Regions from separate parts of the Micromonospora sp. M61 genome, predicted to be linked through region 2. Evidence: predicted binding sites of a transcription regulator. Region 2 holds the regulator's gene; each other region holds the start of a gene.

Evidence for each region. Region 2 encodes HrcA, which represses chaperone genes, less so after heat shock. Its sites were predicted from a motif close to GGTTNGCACNCTCNNNNNGAGNGTGCNAACC; they were not measured.
Region 1: the regulator HrcA is predicted to act here: its motif matches at 3,477-3,507, upstream of groES (co-chaperone GroES).
Region 3: the regulator HrcA is predicted to act here: its motif matches at 4,039-4,069, upstream of groL (chaperonin GroEL).

What each region holds. Positions count from the first base shown of each region.
Region 1 covers NZ_JAGPYA010000098.1:837-8,328, forward strand. Annotated here, with positions in the region: gene KBX34_RS31600 (molybdopterin-dependent oxidoreductase) at 1-1,192, opposite strand, end outside; gene groL (chaperonin GroEL) at 1,318-2,958, opposite strand; gene groES (co-chaperone GroES) at 3,029-3,343, opposite strand; gene KBX34_RS31615 (methyltransferase domain-containing protein) at 3,603-4,799, shown strand; gene ybaK (Cys-tRNA(Pro) deacylase) at 4,810-5,289, shown strand; gene KBX34_RS31625 (sugar ABC transporter substrate-binding protein) at 5,469-6,557, shown strand; gene KBX34_RS31630 (ATP-binding cassette domain-containing protein) at 6,629-7,447, shown strand; gene KBX34_RS31635 (sugar ABC transporter permease) at 7,444-7,492, shown strand, end outside.
Region 2 covers NZ_JAGPYA010000034.1:12,512-20,003, reverse strand. Annotated here, with positions in the region: gene ppk2 (polyphosphate kinase 2) at 1-181, shown strand, start outside; gene KBX34_RS20025 (16S rRNA (uracil(1498)-N(3))-methyltransferase) at 202-936, opposite strand; gene dnaJ (molecular chaperone DnaJ) at 938-2,083, opposite strand; gene hrcA (heat-inducible transcriptional repressor HrcA) at 2,159-3,181, opposite strand; gene KBX34_RS20010 (DUF4870 domain-containing protein) at 3,407-4,003, shown strand; gene hemW (radical SAM family heme chaperone HemW) at 4,058-5,281, opposite strand; gene KBX34_RS20000 (enoyl-CoA hydratase-related protein) at 5,301-6,110, shown strand; gene KBX34_RS19995 (SDR family NAD(P)-dependent oxidoreductase) at 6,230-6,994, opposite strand; gene KBX34_RS19990 (hypothetical protein) at 7,366-7,492, shown strand, end outside.
Region 3 covers NZ_JAGPYA010000022.1:5,469-12,960, forward strand. Annotated here, with positions in the region: gene paaN (phenylacetic acid degradation protein PaaN) at 1-1,514, shown strand, start outside; gene KBX34_RS14770 (GNAT family N-acetyltransferase) at 1,685-2,215, opposite strand; gene KBX34_RS14775 (cold-shock protein) at 2,554-2,757, shown strand; gene KBX34_RS14780 (hypothetical protein) at 2,855-3,991, shown strand; gene groL (chaperonin GroEL) at 4,262-5,884, shown strand; gene KBX34_RS14790 (hypothetical protein) at 5,941-6,189, opposite strand; gene KBX34_RS14795 (GNAT family N-acetyltransferase) at 6,268-7,203, opposite strand; gene KBX34_RS14800 (S8 family serine peptidase) at 7,272-7,492, opposite strand, start outside.

The DNA of each region.
Region 1 (7,492 bases), on a different contig from region 2:
CGACCGACCGGCCGACGACCTGGTCGGCGTCCGCATCCGGCTCGACCTCGTCGAGCAGTTCCCGCAGGGGTACGCCGAGCCAGCGGGCGTTACCGATCAGGTCACCGCCCACCTCGTTGGAGACGCAGGCCAACGTGACGTACCGCTCGACCAGCGGCCGGGCCAGCAGGTCGGCGTAGGTGTAGGTGCGCTCGGTGCCGACCCGCCCGTGGATCCGCAGCCGCCAGCTGTCCGGGTCCACCTGGGGTACCACCAGCGCGGTGTCGATCCGGTAGAACCCGAGGTTCGAGGTGACGTACGGCGCGAGTTGCGCCAGCGAGAGGTCCGCGCCTGCGGGTACGGCCGCTGCGGGGGCGACCGGCGCGGGCAGCCGGATCGCGTCCCGAGCGGCGGACACCCCGCGTCGACCGGCCAGCCAGCGCCCACCGAGACCTGCCGCCACGGCGGTTCCGAGCAGAACCCCGCTGCTGGTGAGGAACCGCCGCCGCGACTCGGGGTCGACTTCCGCAGCCCCGGCCGCGGGTTGCCCGCCCGGAGCCACCGGCGCAGCGGGCGTCACCGGGCCAGCGGGCGACACCGGCGCGGCGGGAGTCACCGGCACCGGCAGGCCCTCGGGCGTCGGCGAGGGCGGCTCGGCCCGCGACCCTCGCGCCGGGCCCGCAGGCGGCACCGGACCGACAGGCGGTACCGGCCCAGCAGGCGGCACCGACCCAGCGGGCGGCGCGATCGGCGTGGGCGGTGACCATGGCCAGGGGTCCAGCTCGAACGGGCCGTCGATGAACAGCCATAGCACCAGGCCGCCGAGGCCGGCGCCGACCAGCGACGGCAGCGCGTCGGCGGCGTCCGCACCGGAACGGGTCAGCGCGGCGGCCACACCGATGACGCCGAACGCGGCGATGCCGGCCAGGCCGAATGCCAGCCGTCGGACCGCCAGCACACCGAACAGCGCCGCGAACCCTCCCAGCAACAGGCCCGTACCGACCAGCAGCGCGATCTTGTCGGCGGTGCCGAAGAGGTCGATGGCGAGTTGCTTCAGCGACTCGGGGACGGCGTCGACCACCACCCCGCCGACCGCGACCAGCGGTGCCGACCGGGGGCCGGTCAGGACCGCCACCGGTTCGGCGATTCCGATCGCGACGGCGGCGGCGGTGATCCCGGCCAGCGCGGCGTAGCGCCGCGACGTGGTGCTCATCGGCCCAGTGTGCGCGATCATCCGGTCCACTCGCCAACAACGACAGCGTCGGTAACAGACCCATAAGACGTTCCGGGGCACACCGTCGTGCGACGGTGTGCCCCGGAACGGGTGTCGCTACCGGGTCAGAAGCCCGGGCCGTGCTGGTGGCCGTGACCGTGGCCGTGGCCGCCGCCGGCGGACTGCTCCGCCTGCTCCGGCTTCTCGACCACGAGGCTCTCCGTGGTGAGCAGCAGACCGGCGATCGAGGCGGCGTTGGTGACCGCGTTGCGGGTCACCTTCACCGGGTCGATGATGCCGGCCTTGACCAGGTCGACGTACTCGCCCTTGGCGGCGTCGAGGCCGTTGCCCCACTCCAGGTCGGCGACCTTCTGCGTCACGACGTAGCCGTCGTGACCGGCGTTCTGGGCGATCCAGCGCAGCGGCTCGACGAGCGACTTGCGCACGACCGAGACACCGATCTTCTCGTCGCCGGTGAAGCCCAGGTCGTCGTCGAGCACCGAACGGATCTGCACCAGGGCGGCGCCGCCACCGGGCACAGTGCCCTCCTCGACCGCAGCCTTGGTCGCCGCGATGGCGTCCTCGATGCGGTGCTTGCGCTCCTTCATCTCGACCTCGGTGGCCGCGCCAGCCTTGATGACGGCGATGCCACCGGAGAGCTTCGCCAGCCGCTCGGCCAGCTTCTCCCGGTCCCAGTCGGAGTCGGAGGCCTCGATCTCCTTGCGGATCTGGGAGACCCGGTCGGCGACGTCGGCCTTCTGGCCACCGCCGTCGACGATCGTGGTGTTCTCCTTGTCGACCACGACGCGCCGAGCGGTGCCGAGCACCTCCAGGCCGACCTGGTCGATCTTGTAGCCCAGCTCCGGGGCGACCAGCTCGGCGCCCGTGGAGATCGCGATGTCCTGGAGCATCGCCTTGCGCCGGTCACCGAAGCCCGGGGCCTTGACCGCGCAGACCTTGAGGGTCTTGCGCAGCGAGTTGACCACCAGGGTGGAGAGCGCCTGGCCGTCCACGTCCTCGGCGATGATCAGCAGGGGCTTGCTGTTCTGCAGGATCTTCTCCAGCAGCGGCAGCAGCTCTTCGATCGCCGAGATCTTCTGGGTGGTGACCAGGATGTACGCGTCCTCAAGGACGGACTCCTGGCTCTCCAGGTCGGTGACGAAGTTCGGCGAGATGAAGCCCTTGTCGAACTGGAGACCCTCGGTCACGTCCAGTTCGGTGGTGAGCATGGAGCCTTCCTCGACGGTGATGACACCGTCGCGGCCGACCCGCTCCATCGCCTCGGCGATCAGGTCGCCGATCGTGGCGTCCTGCGCGGAGATCGTCGCCACGTTCGCGATCGACTCCTTGCTGGTGACCTCGGCGGCACGGCCGAGCAGCGCCTCGGAGACCTTGGCGGCCGCCGCGTCGATGCCCCGCTTGAGGCCGGCCGGGTTGGTCCCGGCGGTCACGTTGCGCAGACCCTCACGAACCATCGCCTGGGCCAGCACTGTCGCGGTGGTGGTCCCGTCGCCGGCGACGTCGTTGGTCTTGGTCGCCACCTCCTTGACCAGCTGCGCGCCAAGGTTCTCGTACGGGTTGGTGAGCTCGATCTCCTTGGCGATGGTCACACCATCGTTGGTGATCGTCGGCGCACCGAATTTCTTGTCCAGGACGACGTTGCGCCCGCGCGGGCCGAGGGTGACCTTGACCACGTCCGCGAGGGCGTTGACACCGTGCTCCAGCAGGTGCCGGGCGTCGTCCGAGAAGCTCAGGATCTTCGCCATTTATGTCCCTTCGAAGCGCCATTGCCCCGGCCCGGCGAGCCGGACCGGGGCAGTGGCACTGATCGGTTGCTTACTTCTCGATGACCGCGAGGACGTCGCGGGCGGAGAGCACCAGGTACTCCTCGCCGGCGTACTTGACCTCGGTGCCGCCGTACTTCGAGTAGAGGACGGTGTCGCCGACCTGCACGTCAACCGGAACCCGGTTGCCGTTGTCGTCGACGCGGCCCGGGCCGACAGCGAGGACAGTGCCCTCCTGCGGCTTCTCCTTGGCGGTGTCGGGGATCACGATGCCCGACGCCGTGGTGGTCTCAGCCTCGTTCGCCTGGACCACGATGCGGTCCTCGAGCGGCTTGATCGCAACCTTGGTCGCGGTAGTCACGGGCATACCCTCCTGGGGTACTGGTTTCGTTGCTGGCCGGCGGGGCCGACCAGCGTCAATCTGCCTCATGCCACCGGGCGGGGCCGTCGTCGCGGGTGCCGGTCCGCCTGGCGTGCGCCCCCGGGTCGTGAGACCCGGAAGCTGGCACCCTCAGGGTGAGAGTGCTAATCGCAGGTTATTCCGTGGCTAGCACTCCGTCAAGGAGAGTGCCAGCGAGTCGCGCCCCGCCAGCCCGGATTTCCGGGTCTACCCGGACAATGACCGGGTGGATCTCGATCAGCTGGCGGCGCTGCGTACCCCTGAGGGGTCGGCCGCGCTCACGGCGGCGGCCGGGCTGGCCGGCGGTGATCCACTGGCTGCGGCGTCGGCCCTGCGCGCGGCCGGGGTGCCGCCGACGCTGGCCGCGGCCGCGCTCACCCAGGCTGAGCTGCGCCACCGGGCGGTCGGCAAGTTCGGCCCGGCAGCCGCTGGGATGTTCCTCACCCGCCCGGGGCTGGAGCAGGCCACCCGCCGGGTGGTCGCCGACCGGCGGGCCGCCCGGCTCCACGCGGCCGGCGTGCGCACCCTGGCCGACCTCGGATGCGGCCTCGGCGCCGACGCGCTGGCCGCCGCCCGCGCCGGCATCCGGGTGTACGGGGTGGAGGCCGACCCGGTGACCGCCGCGATGGCCGCCGCCAACGCCGACGCGGCCGGGCTGGCCGACCTGTTCACTGTCGAGTGCGGGGATGCCACAGCGTTCGACGTCTCCCGGGTCGACGGGGTCTTCTGCGACCCGGCCCGCCGCACCACCGGCACCGGGCGACGGATCTTCGACCCGCGCGCCTACTCGCCACCGTGGGACTTCGTGACCGGGCTTGCCGAGCGGGTGCCGCGCACCGTGGTGAAGGTGGCGCCGGGCCTGGACCACGCGCTCATTCCGGCCGGCGCGGAGGCCGAGTGGGTCGGCGTCGATGGCGACCTGGTCGAGGCCGCGCTCTGGTGTGGTGACCTGGCGGAGGTGCCCCGCCGCGCGACCCTCTACCGCCAGCGGGGCGTCGAGGCGCACCGCCACCAGCTCAGCGGCTCGGGTGCCGACGAGGCACCGGTCGGGCCGCCGCGTCGCTACCTGTACGACCCGGACCCGGCGGTGGTGCGCGCGCACCTCGTGGCCGAACTGGCCACCGAACTGGACGCCACCCTGGGCGATCCGAGCATCGCCTACCTCTACGCCGACCAGCCGATCCGCACCCCGTACGCACGCTGCCTGGAGATCACCGACGTGCTGCCGTTCTCGCTCAAGCGCCTGCGGGCGCTGCTGCGGGATCGTCGGGTGGGCCGGGTGGAGATCCTCAAGCGGGGTTCCGCGCTCACCCCGGAGCAGCTTCGGCGGGACCTGCGGCTGGCCGGCGACGAGGCGGCGAGCCTGGTGCTCACCCGGGTCGCCGGCGCACCGACAGTGCTGATCGGTAGACCGGTCGACTAGCGTCGCCGGTGTGGCAGGACAGGGCACTCCGGCGACGGCACTGGTGGTCAAGCGTGGGGTGGCGCACCGCACCCATCCGTACCGGGTGGCACCGGACGCCCCGAACTACGGCGCGTTGGTGGCGGTGGCGCTCGGCGTGCCACCGGAGCGCGTGTTCAAGTCGCTGGTGACCGAGGTCGACGGCGCACTGACCGTGGCGGTCGTTCCGGTCACCGGCGAGTTGGATCTGAAGGCGCTCGCGGCGGCCGTCGGTGGCAAGCGGGCGGCGCTGGCCGACCGGGCGGTCGCCGAGCGGGCAACCGGCTACGTACGCGGTGGGATCAGCCCACTCGGGCAGCGCAAGCGGCTGCCCACAGTGCTGGACGACTCCGCGCTGGCATTTCCGACGATCTACGTCTCGGCTGGTCGGCGCGGTCTGCAACTCGAACTGGCCGCGGCGGATCTGGTGGCGCTGACCGACGCCCGCACCGCGCCGTTGCAGACCCACTGACGGCCTTCGTTACGTCGACTCCCCCGTGGGATACCCAGGGAGTAACAGTCGCGTTGCTGAATTGTTATCGCTCCCAACAAACTAGGCACCTGCGCGGTCTTGTGGAGCCGGTGTGACGCGAAATACGTTGCCGGACACAACAAAACAACACCTCCCCCACCTCCGAAAGGACCCTGCACATGCGTAAGGGGATCCTCACCATCGCCGCCGTGGGCCTGCTCGCGACCGGCGGCTTGACCGCTTGCAGCGACGACTCCGGCACCGGCTCGACCGACTCCAAAAAGACCCCCAAGATCGGCGTGATCCTTCCGGACAGCAAGTCCTCCCCCCGCTGGGAGACGGCGGACCGCCGCTTCCTGGAGGAGGCGTTCAAGGCCGCCGGCGTCCAGTCCGACATTCAGAACGCCCAGAACGACAAGGCCGCCTTCCAGACCATCGCCGACCAGATGATCACCAGCGGCGTCACCGCCCTGATGATCGTCAACCTGGACTCCGGCACCGGCAAGGCCGTGCTCGACAAGGCCAAGTCGCAGGGCGTCGCCACCATCGACTACGACCGGCTCACCCTCGGCGGCTCCGCCCAGTACTACGTCAGCTTCGACAACGAGTCCGTCGGCAAGCTCCAGGGCGAGGGTCTGGCGAAGTGCCTGACCGAGAAGAACGCCAAGAACCCGGTCGTGGCATACCTGAACGGCTCCCCCACCGACAACAACGCCACCCTGTTCAAGGCCGGATACGACTCGGTACTCAAGCCGAAGTTCGACTCCAAGGAATACACCAAGGGCCCGGACGACGCCGTGCCGGGCTGGGACGGCCCCACCGCCGCGACCATCTTCGAGCAGCAGCTCACCGCGACCAAGGGCAAGATCGACGGCGTGCTGGCCGCCAACGACACTCTCGGCAACGCCGCCATCTCGATCCTGAAGAAGAACAAGATCAACGGCAAGGTGCCGGTGACCGGGCAGGACGCCAGCGTGGAGGGCCTGCAGAACATCCTCGCCGGTGACCAGTGCATGACCGTCTACAAGGCAGTCCGGGAAGAGGCCAAGGCCGCCGCGGACCTGGCCATCGCGCTGGCCAAGGGCGAGAAGAAGGACACCGGCCAGTCGGTGAAGGACGGTGACCGCGACGTCCCCTCGGTGCTGCTCACCCCGAAGGCCATCTACAAGGACAACGTCAAGGACGTCATCGCCGACGGCTACGCGACCAAGGAGCAGGTCTGCACCGCGGCGTACGCCAAGTTCTGCGCCGAAGCCGGCATCAGCTGACCGACGCCGCATCACCCGCCGGGACGACCACCGCCGGACGGGCCCCGACCCTCCCTTGAGAAGGAGACCCCGTGTCCGCGACCCCCCTGCTGGAACTCCGCGGGATCGACAAGAGCTTCGGTCCCGTCCAGGTGCTCCGCGACGTCGCCCTGACCGTCCACCCAGGCGAGGTGACCGCACTGGTCGGCGACAACGGCGCCGGCAAGTCGACCCTGGTGAAGTGCATCAGCGGCATCCACCCCACCGACGCCGGAGAGTTCCTGTTCAACGGTGAACCGGTGCACATCGGCAGCCCCCGCGACGCCGCCACGCTCGGCATCGAGGTCGTCTACCAGGACCTCGCGCTCTGCGACAACCTGGACATCGTGCAGAACATGTTCCTCGGTCGGGAGAGGCGCAGCGGCATCGTCCTGGACGAGCCGACCATGGAACAACTCGCCGCCGAGACCCTGGCAGGGCTCTCCATCCGCACCGTCACGTCGCTGCGCCAGCACGTGTCCAGCCTCTCCGGCGGCCAGCGCCAGACCGTGGCGATCGCCAAGGCGGTGCTGTGGAACAGCAAGCTGGTCATCCTGGACGAGCCGACCGCGGCGCTCGGCGTGGCACAGACCGCGCAGGTGCTCGAACTGGTCCGCCGCCTCGCCGACAACGGCCTGGCCGTGGTGCTCATCTCGCACAACATGAACGATGTCTTCGCCGTCTCCGACCGGATCGCCGCGCTGTACCTCGGCCAGATGGTCGCCCAGGTGAAGACCACCGACATCACCCACGCCCAGGTGGTCGAGCTGATCACCGCCGGGCGCTCGGGCGGGCTCGGCCTCGCCACCGACCCGGGCAGCAACGGCGACGGCCCGCAGGCGGCCGACTCGATCTCAGGAGGCGTCCGATGACCACCACCGCCGTGCGGAAGGACGGCCCGGCGGCCGTCACACCGA
Region 2 (7,492 bases):
GGTGAAGAGCAACGACAAGAAGCGGGCCCGGCTGGAGGCGATGCGTCACGTGCTGCACCGCTTCGACTACGCGGGCAAGGACCCCGAGGTGGTCGGCACGCCCGACCCACAGATCATCGGGCCGGCCGGGCTGGACCTGACGCCGGAGGAAGAGGTGGTGCCGGTGTTCCCCCGCCCGTAAACGAGCCAGCAGCCGACGGGCTACCAGCGGCCGAGGCGGGTGGCGAGCACGCTGAGCGCCGCCACTCCGGCGGTCGACGTACGCAGCACCGCCGGCCCGAGCCGCACCGGCCGGCCGCCGGCCTCACGGAACGCGGTCAGCTCGGCCGGGGCGATGCCACCCTCGGGGCCGACCACCAGGACGATCTCACCGGTGGCGGGCAGCTCGGCGGTGGTGAGCCGCTCGTCGGCCTCCTCGTGCAGCACGAACCCGGCGGCGGCACCGGCGATCCGGCGGGCCACAGTGGCTGTCGACTCGTCCGGCGCACCGGCCACCACCGGCAGCCACGGCCGGCGGGCCTGCTTGGCCGCCTCCCGGGCGGTCGCCACCCACTTCTCCCGGGCCCGTACGCCCCGGTCACCCCGCCACTGGGTCACCGAGCGCGACGCCGCCCAGGGCACGATCTCGTCGACGCCGACCTCGGTCATCGCCTGCACGGCCAACTCGCCCCGGTCGCCCTTCGCGATGCCCTGCACGGTGACGATCCGGGGTACGGGCGCGTCCGCGTACCCCCGGGAGGTGATGGTGACCTCCAGGGTGCCCCGGCCGACGGCGGTGACCACGGCGGCGGCCGTGCCACCCCGGCCGTCGGCGAGCAGCAGCTCCTCGCCGACGCGCAGCCGCTGCACTGTGGCGGCGTGGTGCCCCTCGGGGCCGTCCAGGGTCAGCGCGTCGCCGGTGGGCAGCGCCTCGACCAGGAACAGCGGCGCGGACACCTCAGGCGTGCCCGTTGAACGCGTCGCGCATCCGGGAGAAGAAGCCGCCCTGCTTGGACAACTCGGCGACCTCCTCACCGCGGGTCTTGGCGAAGTCGCGCAGCATCTTTTCCTGGTCGGGGTCGAGCTTGGTCGGCGTCCGCACGTCCAGGTGCACGTAGAGGTCGCCTCGGCCGGTGCCGCGCAGGTGCGGCACCCCCCGGGCGCGCAGCCGCAGCGTGCTGGCCGGCTGGGTGCCGGCCTTGACGTCGACCGTCTCCTCGCTGTCCAGGGTCTTGATGGTGAGCCGGGTGCCCAGTGCCGCCGCGGTCATCGGCACGGTGACCCGGCAGTGCAGGTCGTCGCCCTTGCGGGAGTAGACGTCGTGCGGCCGCTCGTGGATCTCCACGTAGAGGTCGCCGGCGGTGCCGCCACCCGGGCCGACCTCACCCTGCTGGGCGAGCCGGATCCGCATGCCGTCCTCGACGCCGGCCGGGATCTTGACGGTCAGCGAGCGGCGGGTGCGCACCCGGCCGTCGCCGGCGCAGGTGGGGCAGGGGTGCGGGATGGTCGTGCCGTAGCCCTGGCACACGGTGCACGGCCGGGCGGAGACCACCTGGCCGAGGAAGGTGCGCTGCACCGACTGCACCTCGCCCCGCCCGGCACACGCCTCGCAGGTCGCCAGGTGGGTGCCGGCCGCCGTGCCGGCGCCGGAGCAGGTGGTGCACAGCACTGCGGTGTCGACGGTGATCGGGGCCTCGACGCCGAACGCCGTCTCGTGCAGGTCCAGTTCGAGGCGCAGGATCGCGTCGGCGCCCGGCCGGGTACGCGGACGCGGACCACGGGCACCGCCTGCGGCACCGCCGAAGAACGCGTCCATGATGTCCTGGAAACCGACGAACGGGCCGGCACCTCCGGGACCTCCGGGGCCTCCGGCACCGCCGCCGCCCGGGGCGAGCGGGTCGCCACCCAGGTCGACGATCTGCCGCTTCCGGTCGTCCGAGAGGACCTCGTACGCGGCGTTGATGTCCTTGAACTTCTCCTGAGCCTCCGGGTCCGGATTGACGTCCGGGTGGAACTGGCGCGCCAGCTTGCGGTAGGCGCGCTTGATCTCGTCATCGGAGGCTTCCCGGCTCACACCGAGAATGCCGTAGTAGTCCCTGGCCACTGCGTTCCGTGTCCTCATGTTCGTCTCGCGTTGTGCCGGTCGGCGGCCGCAGCCGGCCGCATCGGCCCTGACCAATCAGTTCTGGGCCAGCAACTCGCCCACGTAGCGTGCCACGGCGCGAACCGTGGCGATGTTGCCGGGGTAGTCCATCCGCGTGGGCCCCAGCACCCCCAGGCCGCCGACGATCGTGGCGCCCGGGCCGTAGCCGGTGCTGACCACGGAGGCGGCCCGCAGGTTGTCGAACTCGTTCTCGTCGCCGATCAGCACCCGGGTCGTGCTGGGCTCGGTCTCGCCGATGAGCTTGAGCAGGACGACCTCCTCCTCCAGCGCCTCGAGGATCGGTCGCAGGGAACCCTGGAAGTCGAGCAGGCCACCCCGGGTGAGGTTGGCGGTGCCGGCCAGGGCGATGCGTTCCTCATGCCGCTCGACCAGGGTCTCCAGCAGCACAGTGGCGAGCGTGGTCATGGCCGGACGCAGCTTGGGCGACGACTCCTCGACCAGCGCCTGCACCAGCGGCGGCGTGTCGGACAGCCGGGCGCCGGCGAGCTTCTCGTTGACCAGTCGGCGCAGGTCGGTGACGTCGTCGGCGGGCACCGGCCCGGGCAGCTCCACCAGACGCTGCTCCACCCGCCCGGTGTCCGCGATCATGACGACCATCAGTCGGGTGGTGGAGATCGGCACCAGCTCCAGGTGACGCACCGAGGAGCGGGCCAGGCTCGGGTACTGCACGACGGCGACCTGCCGGGTGAGCTGGGCGAGCAGGCGCACGGTGCGGTGCACCACGTCGTCGAGGTCGACCGCGCCGACCAGGAAGCGCTCGATGGCCCGGCGTTCGGCTGGGCTGAGCGGCTTGACCCGGGACAACCTGTCGACGAAGAGTCGGTAGCCGCGGTCGGTGGGCACCCGGCCGGCACTGGTGTGCGGCTGCCGGATGTAGCCCTCCTCCTCCAGCACGGCCATGTCGTTGCGGACCGTGGCCGGGGAGACCCCGAGCTGGTGCCGCTCGACCAGCGCCTTGCTGCCGACCGGCTCCTGGGTGGAGACGTAGTCTTCGACGATGGCACGGAGCACGGCGAGTTTCCGGTCGTCGAGACCCATCCTCCGCACCTCCTGTCGCACGTCGGCCGCCGGCGTCCTCGGCCGGCCGGGCCGTCCTGGCACTCGACTGTAACGAGTGCCAGTCTACGTCGGCGTGCCCGCCAGCGCGATGATCAACGGCTGTCCGTCGGTGCGGCCCGCGCCACCCCGCCGGGCCGATCGACCCTCACCGCCGGGCGGTGTCGCGCTGGTGCCGCGTTGCCACGTGCCCCTACGGTGGCATCCATGACTGAACCTCCTCGCCCTCCCGGCGCGGGTGACCCCGGCAACTACCCGCCGGAGCCGCCCACCGCACCACTGTCCGGGGCACCCGGCCCGGGCGGCTATCCCCCGCCCGGTGGCTATCCGCCGCCCACCGGTGACCAACCGCCGTCAGGCGGCTACCCTCCGGCGGGTGGCTATCCCCCGCCTGGCGGCTATCCCCCGCCCGGTGGCGGCTACCCGACCGGCGGCGCCTACGGCGGCCCTGGCGGCTTCGCCAACAACGAGGACAAGACCTGGGCGCTGATCGCCCACTTCGGCGGCGCCGTCGGCATGATCGTCAGCGGCGGTGTGCTCGGCTGGATCGCCCCGCTGGTGGCGATGCTGGCACGTGGCAGCCAGTCCCCGACGGTGCGGGCGCACGCCGTGGCGGCGCTCAACTTCCAGCTCATCTGGTCGATCGTCGGCCTGGTCGGCTGGGTGTTGACCTGCATCCTGATCGGCTTCATCGGGGTCGGCGCAGCCGTCATCCTCGGTCTCGTGTTCGGCATCATCGCCGGAATCAAGGCCAACGAGGGGCAGCTCTACCGCTACCCGCTCTCCGCGAACTTCATCAAGTGATGCCGGGTCGGCCGCTCCCCCGGCCGGCCCGCACCACCGGAACGGCCCGCCCACTCAGGGCAGCAGGTCACGCACGACCGCGTCGGCGAGCAGCCGCCCGCGCAGGGTGAGCACCGCCCGGCCAGCCGCGTACTCCTCGGCGGCCAGCAGGCCGTCGGCCAGGGCCCGCTCGGCGCCCGCTCGGCCGGTGGCGTCGAGCACCGCCAACGGGAGGCCGCTGGCGAGGCGCAGTCGGAGCATCACGTCCTCCATGTGCGCCTCGTCGCCGGTGAGCACCTCCCGGGCCAGGCCGGGTGACGCGCCCGCCGCCAACCTCTGGGCGTACGCAGTGGGGTGTTTGACGTTCCACCAGCGCACCCCGCCGACGTGGCTGTGCGCCCCCGGCCCCAGCCCCCACCAGTCCGCGCCCGTCCAGTAGAGCAGGTTGTGCCGGCAGCGGGCGTCGTCGGTGCGCGCCCAGTTGGAGACCTCGTACCAGGAGAGCCCGGCGGCGTCGAGCGCGGCCTCCGCAGCCAGGTAGCGGTCCGCGGCCACGTCGTCACTGGGGTACGCCAGTTCGCCGCGCCGCATCCGGGCGGCGAGCCGGGTGCCGTCCTCGACGATCAGGGCGTACGCGCTGACGTGGTCCACCCCGGCGGCGACGACCTGCTCCAGCGAGGCGGCGAAGTCCTCGGTGCGCTCCCCCGGGGTGCCGTAGATCAGGTCCAGGTTGACGTGCTCGAACCCGGCGTCGCGTGCCTCCAGGGCGGCGGCGGTGGCCCGGCCGGCGCTGTGTTTGCGGTCCAGGATCGCCAGCACTCCCGGGGAGGCCGACTGCATGCCCAGCGAAATCCGGGTGTAGCCGGCGGCCCGCAGCAGCTTCAACGATTCCGGGGTGACCGATTCGGGGTTGGCCTCGGTGGTCACCTCGGCGTCGGCGGCCAGCCCCCAGGTGCGGTCGATGCCGTCGAGGATGCGGGCCAGGTCGTCGGCGGGGAGCAGGGTGGGCGTTCCACCGCCCACGAAGACGGTGTCGACCCGGGGCGGCGGGCTGTCGCCCAGCACCCCGGCGGCGAGCGCGAGCTCGGCCAGGACGGTGTCGGCGTACCCCTCGCGGCTCGCACCGCCGCCCAACTCGGACGCCGTGTAGGTGTTGAAGTCGCAGTAGCCGCAGCGGCTGGCGCAGAACGGCACGTGGACGTACACGCCGAAGCCGCGCGCGCCGACCGCCGTGGTGGCGGTGGCGGGCAGCGATCCGTCGACGGGGACGGTCTCACCATCTGGAAGGACGCCGGGCATGGCCACTAGTGTGCCCGGCATGACCTCTCCCGACGTCCTCGTGCGGGTCGCCACGGCCCGCGGGGTGACCACCCTCACCCTGGACAGTCCGCACAACCGCAACGCGCTCTCCACCGGCCTCATGACCCAGCTGCTGGCGGGGTTGGGCGACGCGATCGCCGACGAGACGGTTCGAGCGATAGTGCTCGACCACACCGGCCCAGTCTTCTGCTCGGGCGCCGACCTGAAGGAGACGGCCGCGGCGTACGCCAGCGGCACGGTGCCCGCCGCGATGCTGGGTGACGTGCTCGCGGCGATCTGGGACTGCCCGAAGCCGGTGCTGGCCCGGGTGGGCGGGCCGGCGCGGGCCGGCGGGCTGGGCCTGATCGCCGCCGCCGATCTGGCGGTCTGCGCCGACGAGGCGACGTTCGCGTTCACCGAGGTGCGGATCGGGGTGATCCCGGCGGTGATCTCGGCGACCGTGCTGCCCCGGCTGCAACCGCGCGCCGCCGCCGAGCTCTACCTGACCGGGGACACCTTCGACGGCCAACGGGCCGCCGAGATCGGCCTGGTCACGGCCTCGGTCCCGGCGGACGGGCTGGACGACGCGGTTCGGCGCTACTGCGACTCGCTGGTGCGCGGAGCGCCGGGCGCTCTGGCCGGGGCGAAGGAGCTGCTGAGCCGGCCGGGCACCGCCGAGCTGCGCGGTGACCTGGCCCGGCTGTCCGCCCTCTCGACCGGCTACTTCCTCTCCGACGAGGGGCGCGAGGGGATCATGGCCTTTCGGGAAAAGCGACCGGCGGCCTGGGTGCCCGCTCCGGACGGTGGTTCCGGTGATCATGCCGGGTAGGACCGGGGGCGCCGGTGATCATGCCGGGTGGGACCGGGGTTGCCGGTGATGTTGGCTAGGACCGGGGCCGCTGGGGACGCCGCCTGCGTGATGTGGCGTCCCCGGGCCATTCGGTCCGGTCACCAGGCGGTCGCGCCGCCGTCGACCGGGTAGTTCGCCCCGGTGATGTACGACGCCCGGTCGGAGGCCAGGAACACCACCAGTTCGGCCACCTCCTCCGGTTGAGCGAACCGCTTGAGGAGCGTCTTGCCGGTGATCGCGTCCCGAGCGGCCTGGTTGTCACCCAGGTCGCGCTCACTTGCGGGGCTGACGATCGGCCCCGGGCTGACCGCCACCGCGCGGATCCCGTGCGGCGCGCCTTCGAGCGCGAGTTGTCGGGTCAGGCCGATGACGCCGGCGTTGGCGGCGGTGTGGCCGACCATCGGGGGGACGTGACCGGCGATCATGCCGGCCATGGAGGCGGCGTTGATGATGACGCCACCACCACGCCGGACCAGGTGGGGCCAGGCGAACTTGGACACGAAGTACGGAATGTCGAGTTCGCCGGTGATGGTGTAGCGCCAAGCCTCGACGGAGAAGTCCGGCATCGGGCCGAAGCGGAGCGCCGCCGCGTTGTTGTAGACCACGTCGAGCCCGCCGTAGGTCGCGGCGGCGTCCTCGACGAACTTCCGCACCTGCTCCGGGTCGGTGAGGTCGACCGGCGCGATGCCGGTCATCTCGCCGCCGGCGCTCCGAACGAGTTCGACCGTCTCGTCGTTTCCGGCGACCTGGATGTCGGCCCCGACGACCTTTGCGCCCTCCCGCGCGAAGATCTGCGCGGCGACGCGCCCCAGGCCGCCGCCGGTGCCGGTGACGAGCACGATCTTGCCGTCGAGCGTTCCCATGGAACTCCTCCTTGTTCCGTGGCTACCCCCGGCCACCTGCGTGAACGACCGGGCGGGCCAGCAATTGACATGTCAATCGGGAGTAAGCGCCTCGACCTTCCGACCATTCCGGGCACCGTCGGGGCGGTGACACGCACGACAGGTCAGACTGGCGGCACACGCGGTGCCCACGATCCGCCAGCGGGCCCTGGCGCCGGATGGCTCGATTCTCGCCGGAGCAGGGTGGACCACAGGGCCATACGGGCAGGTGAGAGCGCGGCCGGAGCGGGAATGCCGCGATCGGAACGGGTCGGCAGAGCCGGCCTGGAACCGCGCGGACGACCCGGAGGGGCCCGTGGGGGACGTACGCTTGTCAGACTGTCGATCTGGGGGTGTGGGTGCGAACTCGGGCAACCGTGGCGGGTGGAGTGGTGCTCATCCTCGTCGCCGTGATCGCGATCTGGCTCGTCGTACGGCAGGTCGGTGACCGCCTCCAGTTGCCGCTGGCGGCCCGGAAGT
Region 3 (7,492 bases), on a different contig from region 2:
AGGCGTACCTCGGTGGGGACTTCCCCCTCGACCAGCCGGGCGCTGGCGACCGGGTCGCCACCGAGACGAGCCCGTTCGGAGTGGAGCTCGCGGTGCGCTACCCGCACGCCGGCCCCGGCGAGCTGGTGAGCGCCGCCTCCGCCGCGCTGCCGGCCTGGCGCGACGCCGGCCCGCAGGCCCGGGTGGGAGTCTGCCTGGAGATCCTCGACCGGCTGCACAAGAACGTCTTCGAGCTGGCCAACGCGGTGCAGTTCACCAGCGGGCAGGCGTTCGTGATGGCCTTCCAGGCCGGCGGCGCGCACGCACTGGACCGGGCCCTGGAGGCGCTGGCGTACGCGTACGCCGAGATGACCCGGCACCCGGGGACGGCAGGCTGGGAGAAGGCCGCAGGCAAGGGTGACCCGCTGCGGATGACCAAGACGTTCCACGTGGTGCCGCGTGGGGTGGCGCTGGTGATTGGCTGCAACACCTTCCCGACCTGGAACTCGTACCCCGGGCTGTTCGCCTCGCTGGTCACCGGCAACCCGGTGATCGTCAAGCCGCACCCGCGCGCGGTGCTACCGCTGGCCATCACCGTGAAGTACGCCCGGGAGGTCCTCGCCGAGGCCGGGTTCGACCCGAACCTGATCATGCTGGCGGCCGAGGCGCCCGGTGAGAAGCTCGCCAGCGACCTGGCCCTGCACCGCTCCGTGAAGATCGTCGACTTCACCGGCTCCACCGAGTACGGCGACTGGCTGGAGACGCACGCCCGGCAGGCCTCGGTCTACACCGAGAAGGCCGGTCTGAACACTGTCGTCATCGACTCCACCGACGACTTCGCCGGCATGTGCCGCAACCTCGGTTTCACGCTGACCCTCTACAGCGGCCAGATGTGCACCACCTCGCAGAACATCCTCATCCCGGCCGGTGGCATCGAGACCGACCAGGGGCACAAGAGCTTCGACGAGGTGGCCGGCGGGATCGCCGCAGCGGTCGGCAAGCTCACCGCCGATCCGGCGCGAGGCGTGGAGCTGACCGGCGCCATCGTCAACGACGGGGTGCTGGAACGGCTGGCCGAGGTGACCAAGGTCGGCGAGCCGGTGCTGGAGTCGCGGGTCGTGGCGCACCCGGCGTACGCCGACGCGGTGGTGCGTACCCCGACGATCGTGAAGCTGGCGGCGGACGACGCGGAGACGTACGGCCGGGAGTGGTTCGGGCCGATCTCGTTCGCCATCGCCACCGACTCCACCGCGCAGAGCCTGGAGCTGCTGCGCCGGACGGTCGGCGAGAAGGGCGCGCTCACCGCCGGGGTCTACTCCACCGACGAGGCGGTGCTGGACGCCACTGAGGCGGTCGCGGTCGAGGTCGGGGTGCACCTGTCCTGCAACCTCACCGGCGGCGTCTTCGTGAACCAGTCGGCGGCGTTCTCCGACTTCCACGGCAGCGGGGCCAACGCGGCGGCCAACTCGGCGTTGACCGATGGGGCGTACGTGGCGAACCGGTTCCGGATCGTTCAGTCTCGGCGTCACGTGTAGTGGTTGCGGTGGGGGTTTCCGGGGCAGCCCGACCCGCTCCGGGCGGTCAGGCTTGATCCCTGCGCGGGTCGGGCTGCCCCGGAAACCCCTTGTGGGCACTGTGGCGCGGGCGCTTCCGGTTTCTTTATTGGGGGGCGTCAGAGTGGCTCTGCCTTGGGGTCAGTTCTCTGTTAGGCGGGTCGGCGCATCTGTAGCTCGTTCAGGGCTGGGATTTTGGGGTGAGGGACTCGCACGCCGGTGTCCTTGAAGCCCAGCCGCTGGTACGCCCGGTAGGCGCGGTCGTTGCCGACCACGACCTCCAGCAGCAGCTCCGGTCGGCCGCACGCCCGGGACCAGTCGGCCACCCCGTCGATCAGGTCGCCGAGAAGGCCGCTGCCCCGCCAGGTCGGCGTGACGTACACGGCGTAGATCACGGTCAGCCCGGGCTCGTCCGGGGTGACCGTGCCACCGGCATGCCCGACCAGCCGGCCACCCGGGTCCGCGACGAACTGCGCGTTGTTCGGGCCGGCCGAGGTGTACGCGACCCGTGCGGCGTACTCGTTGTGCGGTCGGGCCGCCGCGTCCGCCAGGGTCTCCAGGAAGGCCAACGGTGCGTCGGCGAGCATCTCCAGGCGCAGCGCCCGCATCCGGGCGGCGTCCTCCGGCCGGCCCCGGCGGATCTCCGCTCGACGAACGGAGGTCGAGCCCGTATCGGTGGTCATGCCGCATGCCTATCACAGGGCGTGAACGGCATTTTTCGGGTCGGGCCCGATCTTCACCGGCTCGCGGCGCAGCCTCGTCTCCTTCCCCGCTGGCACTCACGTCGATGAATCCGTCGGATCGCCGCGTCGGGTCGATCGGTGCGGCCGGAGCTGGTGTGGAAGCGATCAGGACCATGCCCGATTTGTGGTCGTGCGCGGCTGTCAGTCCTCGTGTAGCGTGCGATTTCGGTCACCTGCTTCAATGGCGTTCATCGATTGCCGGGGCGGTGGTCCGAGAGCGCCCGGCCGCTCCGTGCGCCGGGTCAGGCAGCACCGCGCAGAGTGAGGGAAGTGGCACCGTGGCACAGGGCAGCGTCAAGTGGTTCAACGCCGAAAAGGGCTACGGCTTCATCGCCGTCGACGGCGGTCAGGACGTGTTCGTTCACTTCTCCGCGATCGAGATGGACGGCTACAAGGCGTTGGACGACGGCCAGCGGGTCGAGTTCGAGATCGCCCAGGGCCAGAAGGGCCCCCAGGCGGAGCACGTACGCGTCATCGCCTGACCGTTCCGCACCGGTCGGCCACCGCCTTGGGGGCTGGCGGCACGGGCGCGCAGCCGGGAAGATCGTGAACCGTTCCAGCCGATGCTGAGGAGCGTTCATGACCGACCAGCCACCCTCGTCCACGCCGCCCTACGGGCCGGGTGAGCCAGGCCCGTCCGACCCCACGCAGGGCGCCTGGGGCCCGGCCGGTCAGCCGCCTGGCTCCGTGCCGGGTGTCCCGCCGGCTGGTTGGGATCCTGCGCAGGGTGCCTGGGACCCGGCCGGTCAGCCGCAGCAGGGGTGGGTGTTCCCGCCCACCGGGGGCTACCCGCCTGGAGCGGGGCCCTACGGTCCGCAGCCGTGGCATCCGGGGCCGCCGGTCAACTGGTACCCGCCGGGTTACGGGTACGACCCGAACGACCCCCTGGTCACTCCACCCGGTGCCGGCCTGGCTGGCTGGTTCAGCCGGTGCTGGGGAGCGCTGGGCCGGGGCTGGCGGCAGCTGGTGCCCATCATGCTGCTGACCCAGGTGCTGCCCGCGGCGGTGCTCTCGGTGATCTCTCTCGGGGCGGACCCGTCGGCGAAGTGGGCCGCCGAGGCCCAGACGAGCACGACCGCCGCCCTGCCGGACAACTTCGCCGTGGAGCTGGTGAGCCTCCTGGTCCTGCTGATCGGCGGCAGCGTGCTGGTCGGGCTGTTGCAGGCCGTCGGGTGGGCCGCCGGCAGTTGGGTGATCACCCAGCAGGCGGCCGGTCAGCCGGGCAGCCTGGATTCCGCGCTGCGCTACGGCATCCGTCGGGCACTCGGGTTGTGGGGGTGGACCCTGCTGATCAGCCTGCTCGTCGGCCTCGGTGCCTGCTTCTGCGTCCTGCCCGGCATCTACCTGGCGTTCGCGCTGAGCATGGCCGGCCCGGTCTACCTCTTCGAACGCCACAACCCGATCGGCCGGTCGTTCCGGATGTTCCACGACCGGCTCGGCCTGCTGCTCGGTCGGGTGGCCCTGGTCGCCCTGGCGGTGATCGTCGGCACCGTGATCCCCGGCGCGCTGGAGGGCGTTGGCACCGCGGCGTTCGGTACGGATCCCTTCGCGTCCCCGGACAGCGCGGTCGGGGCGGTGGTGGTGATCGGGATCACCGCGGTGCTGGCCCTGCCGGCCCACCTCTCCCAGATGATCGGTCTGCTGGTCACGTACGCCGAGCAGCGCGCTCATGAGGCGCCGGTGAACACTCCCGGACTGGCCGCGGAACTCGGCTGAGCGGCCCCATCGTGCTTGCACTCGGCAGGGGAGAGTGCTAAACAAGTCATTGGCACTCGCATACCGTGAGTGCCAACGGTCGGGACGGTGGGGCCAGGTTGTGCCGGTGTGGAGACACCGGGGCAGCACATGGCCGGTCGTCGCGGGCTATCCGGCCCGGCCGAAGGACGTCGTCGTCGCCAGGTGGCGACGTCCCTAGGTGCGCACACCAGGCGGCCCATCCGGGGCACATCTCGGGTGGCCCGTGAGTGTCCAGGAGGACAACGCCGTATGGCCAAGATGATCGCTTTCGACGAAGAGGCTCGCCGCGGCCTCGAGCGGGGCATGAACCAGCTCGCCGACGCCGTAAAGGTGACCCTCGGCCCGAAGGGCCGCAACGTCGTGCTCGAGAAGAAGTGGGGTGCCCCCACCATCACCAACGATGGTGTGAGCATCGCCAAGGAGATCGAGCTCGAGGACCCGTACGAGAAGATCGGCGCTGAGCTGGTCAAGGAGGTCGCCAAGAAGACCGACGACGTTGCCGGTGACGGCACGACGACGGCGACCGTCCTGGCCCAGGCCCTGGTTCGCGAGGGCCTGCGCAACGTGGCCGCTGGCGCCAACCCGATGGCCCTGAAGCGGGGCATCGAGGCCGCGGTCGCGAGCGTCTCGGAGGAGCTGTCCAAGCTCGCCAAGGACGTCGAGACCAAGGAGCAGATCGCCTCCACCGCCTCCATCTCCGCTGGCGACAGCACTGTCGGCGAGATCATCGCCGAGGCGATGGACAAGGTCGGCAAGGAAGGCGTCATCACCGTCGAGGAGAGCAACACCTTCGGGCTGGAGCTGGAGCTCACCGAGGGTATGCGCTTCGACAAGGGCTACATCTCGGCCTACTTCATGACCGACCCGGAGCGTATGGAGGCCGTCTTCGACGACCCGTACATCCTGATCGCCAACAGCAAGATCTCGTCGGTGAAGGACCTGCTCCCGATCCTGGAGAAGGTCATGCAGTCGGGCAAGCCGCTGCTGATCATCGCCGAGGACCTGGAGGGCGAGGCCCTCGCCACCCTGGTGGTCAACAAGGTCCGTGGCACCTTCAAGTCGGTCGCCGTCAAGGCGCCTGGCTTCGGTGACCGCCGCAAGGCCATGCTGACCGACATCGCCATCCTCGCCGGTGGCCAGGTCATCAGCGAGGAGGTCGGCCTCAAGCTCGACGCCGCCAGCCTCGACATGCTGGGCCGCGCCCGCAAGGTCGTGGTGACCAAGGACGAGACCACCATCGTCGACGGTGCCGGTGACGCCGAGCAGATCCAGGGCCGGGTCAACCAGATCCGGGCCGAGATCGACAAGAGCGACTCCGACTACGACCGCGAGAAGCTGCAGGAGCGGCTGGCCAAGCTGGCTGGCGGCGTTGCGGTCATCAAGGTCGGCGCGGCCACCGAGGTCGAGCTCAAGGAGCGCAAGCACCGCATCGAGGACGCCGTTCGCAACGCGAAGGCCGCCGTCGAGGAGGGCATCGTCCCGGGTGGTGGCGTCGCGCTGGTCCAGGCCGGCAAGACCGCCTTCGACAAGCTCGACCTGGTCGGCGACGAGGCGACCGGTGCGAACATCGTCAAGGTCGCGCTGGACGCCCCGCTGCGGCAGATCGCCGTCAACGCCGGCCTTGAGGGCGGCGTCGTGGTGGAGAAGGTCCGTAACCTCGAAGCGGGTCACGGCCTCAACGCCGCCAACGGCGAGTACGTCGACCTGCTGGCCGCGGGCATCATCGACCCGGCCAAGGTGACGCGCTCGGCGCTGCAGAACGCCGCTTCCATCGCGGCGCTGTTCCTCACCACCGAGGCCGTTGTCGCGGACAAGCCGGAGAAGACCCCGGCTGCCCCGGCTGGCCCGGGTGGCGGGGACATGGACTTCTGAGTCCAGTTCCGACACGGAACGGGGCGGGCCGCTGATGCGGTCCGCCCCGTTCGTCGTCAGGTCGGCAGTGGGCGCTGGTTGCGCCGCTTCTGTGCCCGGTCGTACGGCGGAAGCAGTTTGATCGGCTCGTCCACCATCTCCCGTGACTCCTCGACGACCGCCGACCCGTCGTCGGTGGTCATCTCGGCCAGTTGCTCGGCGTCGCCGTAGTCGAGCCGGTCGAACGGCAGTTGGCCGGGGAGTTCGCCGACCGGTTTCCAGGTGATCGGCGGGCCGTCCTCGGTCTGGTCGTCATCCGTGGTCATGGCTGCCTCCTCTACCGAAACGGTAGGGGGCGTCGATGACCGACGCGGGCGAATGGATCAATGTCCCCTTTGCCCCGGTTATGCCACCGGCAGGGTCCTCCGGTACAGGAAGAAGACCCGCTCGATCCGGGCACCCGCGCTGCCCGAGTAGAACGGCACGGGCCCCACCCAGCCGATCTCCGCCCTGGTCAGCCCCGCCGCCTGCTGGTCGTGCAGGCAGCGCCGCAGCAGCACACCACCGATGCCCGACCCCTCGGCCGCCGGCGCGGTGCCCATCGGCCCGAACCAGCTCGGCCGGGACGACCCGTACGCGGCGAAGCCGAGCACCTCGCCGCCCCGCTCCGCCAGGTGGCAGCCGGCGCCGTCACGACCCACCGACCCGGCCAACTCGCCGTCCCACGTGCCGCCGAAGGTGGACCGGGCGAACGCGGTCAGCGCCGGCAGGTCCGCCGGCTCCGCCCGGCGCACCGTGATGCCCTGATCGGCCAGCCGCCGCTCCGCCGCCTCGGTGGACCGCAGTGCCGGTGACCCGTCGTACGACAGGTCGGCGGTCATGTTCCAGGCGGTCCGGTCCTGCTGGTAGCCGAGCGCGAGGGCGGCGCAGACCGCCGGCGTGTAGCGGACGTCGATGCCCGGCCACGCGTAGTACGGCGGGTTCCCGGCCAGCAGCACCTCGGTCGCTCCGCGCTCGGCCAGCACCTGCTCGGCCCGCCGCAGCAGCGCCCGGCCGACGCCCCGGCGGCGCTGATCCGCACGGACCGCGATCAGGTCGACGTGCCCGATGCCCGGCTCGGCCGACGACACCGAGCAGAACAGCACCCCGACCAGGTCCGCACCCCGGTACGCGCCCAGCCCGACCACCGGCCGGTCGGCGGCGGCCCGGGGCCAGAGCACGTCCACGATGGCGGCGGCCTCGGTGGCGTCCTCGGGCAGGTCGAGAGCCTGTTCGCAGAGCCGCACCACTGTGTCGGCCAGGTCGGGGGTCAGCTCGGTGACGGTGATCTCGGCGTCCATGGTCGCCGACCCTAGAACACCGTGTGGCGGCCCGCGCTCCCGCCCGTCGGATCCGGAAGGAAACCTGCCTATTGCTGGGCGGCGCGCACGGCGGCGTACGCGTCCACCTCACCGGCACCCGTGACGTTCGACGGAGCACTACAGGTGTCGGACGGGTTGTCGGAGCGGTAGGTGGGCGTGGCCGCCGTGGCGGTGTCCCGCAGGATCTGCCGGGTCCGGGCCACGTCGCCGACCAGCGCCGGGTTCGCCGACCACATCAGCGCGACCACCCCGGCCACCTGCGGGGTCG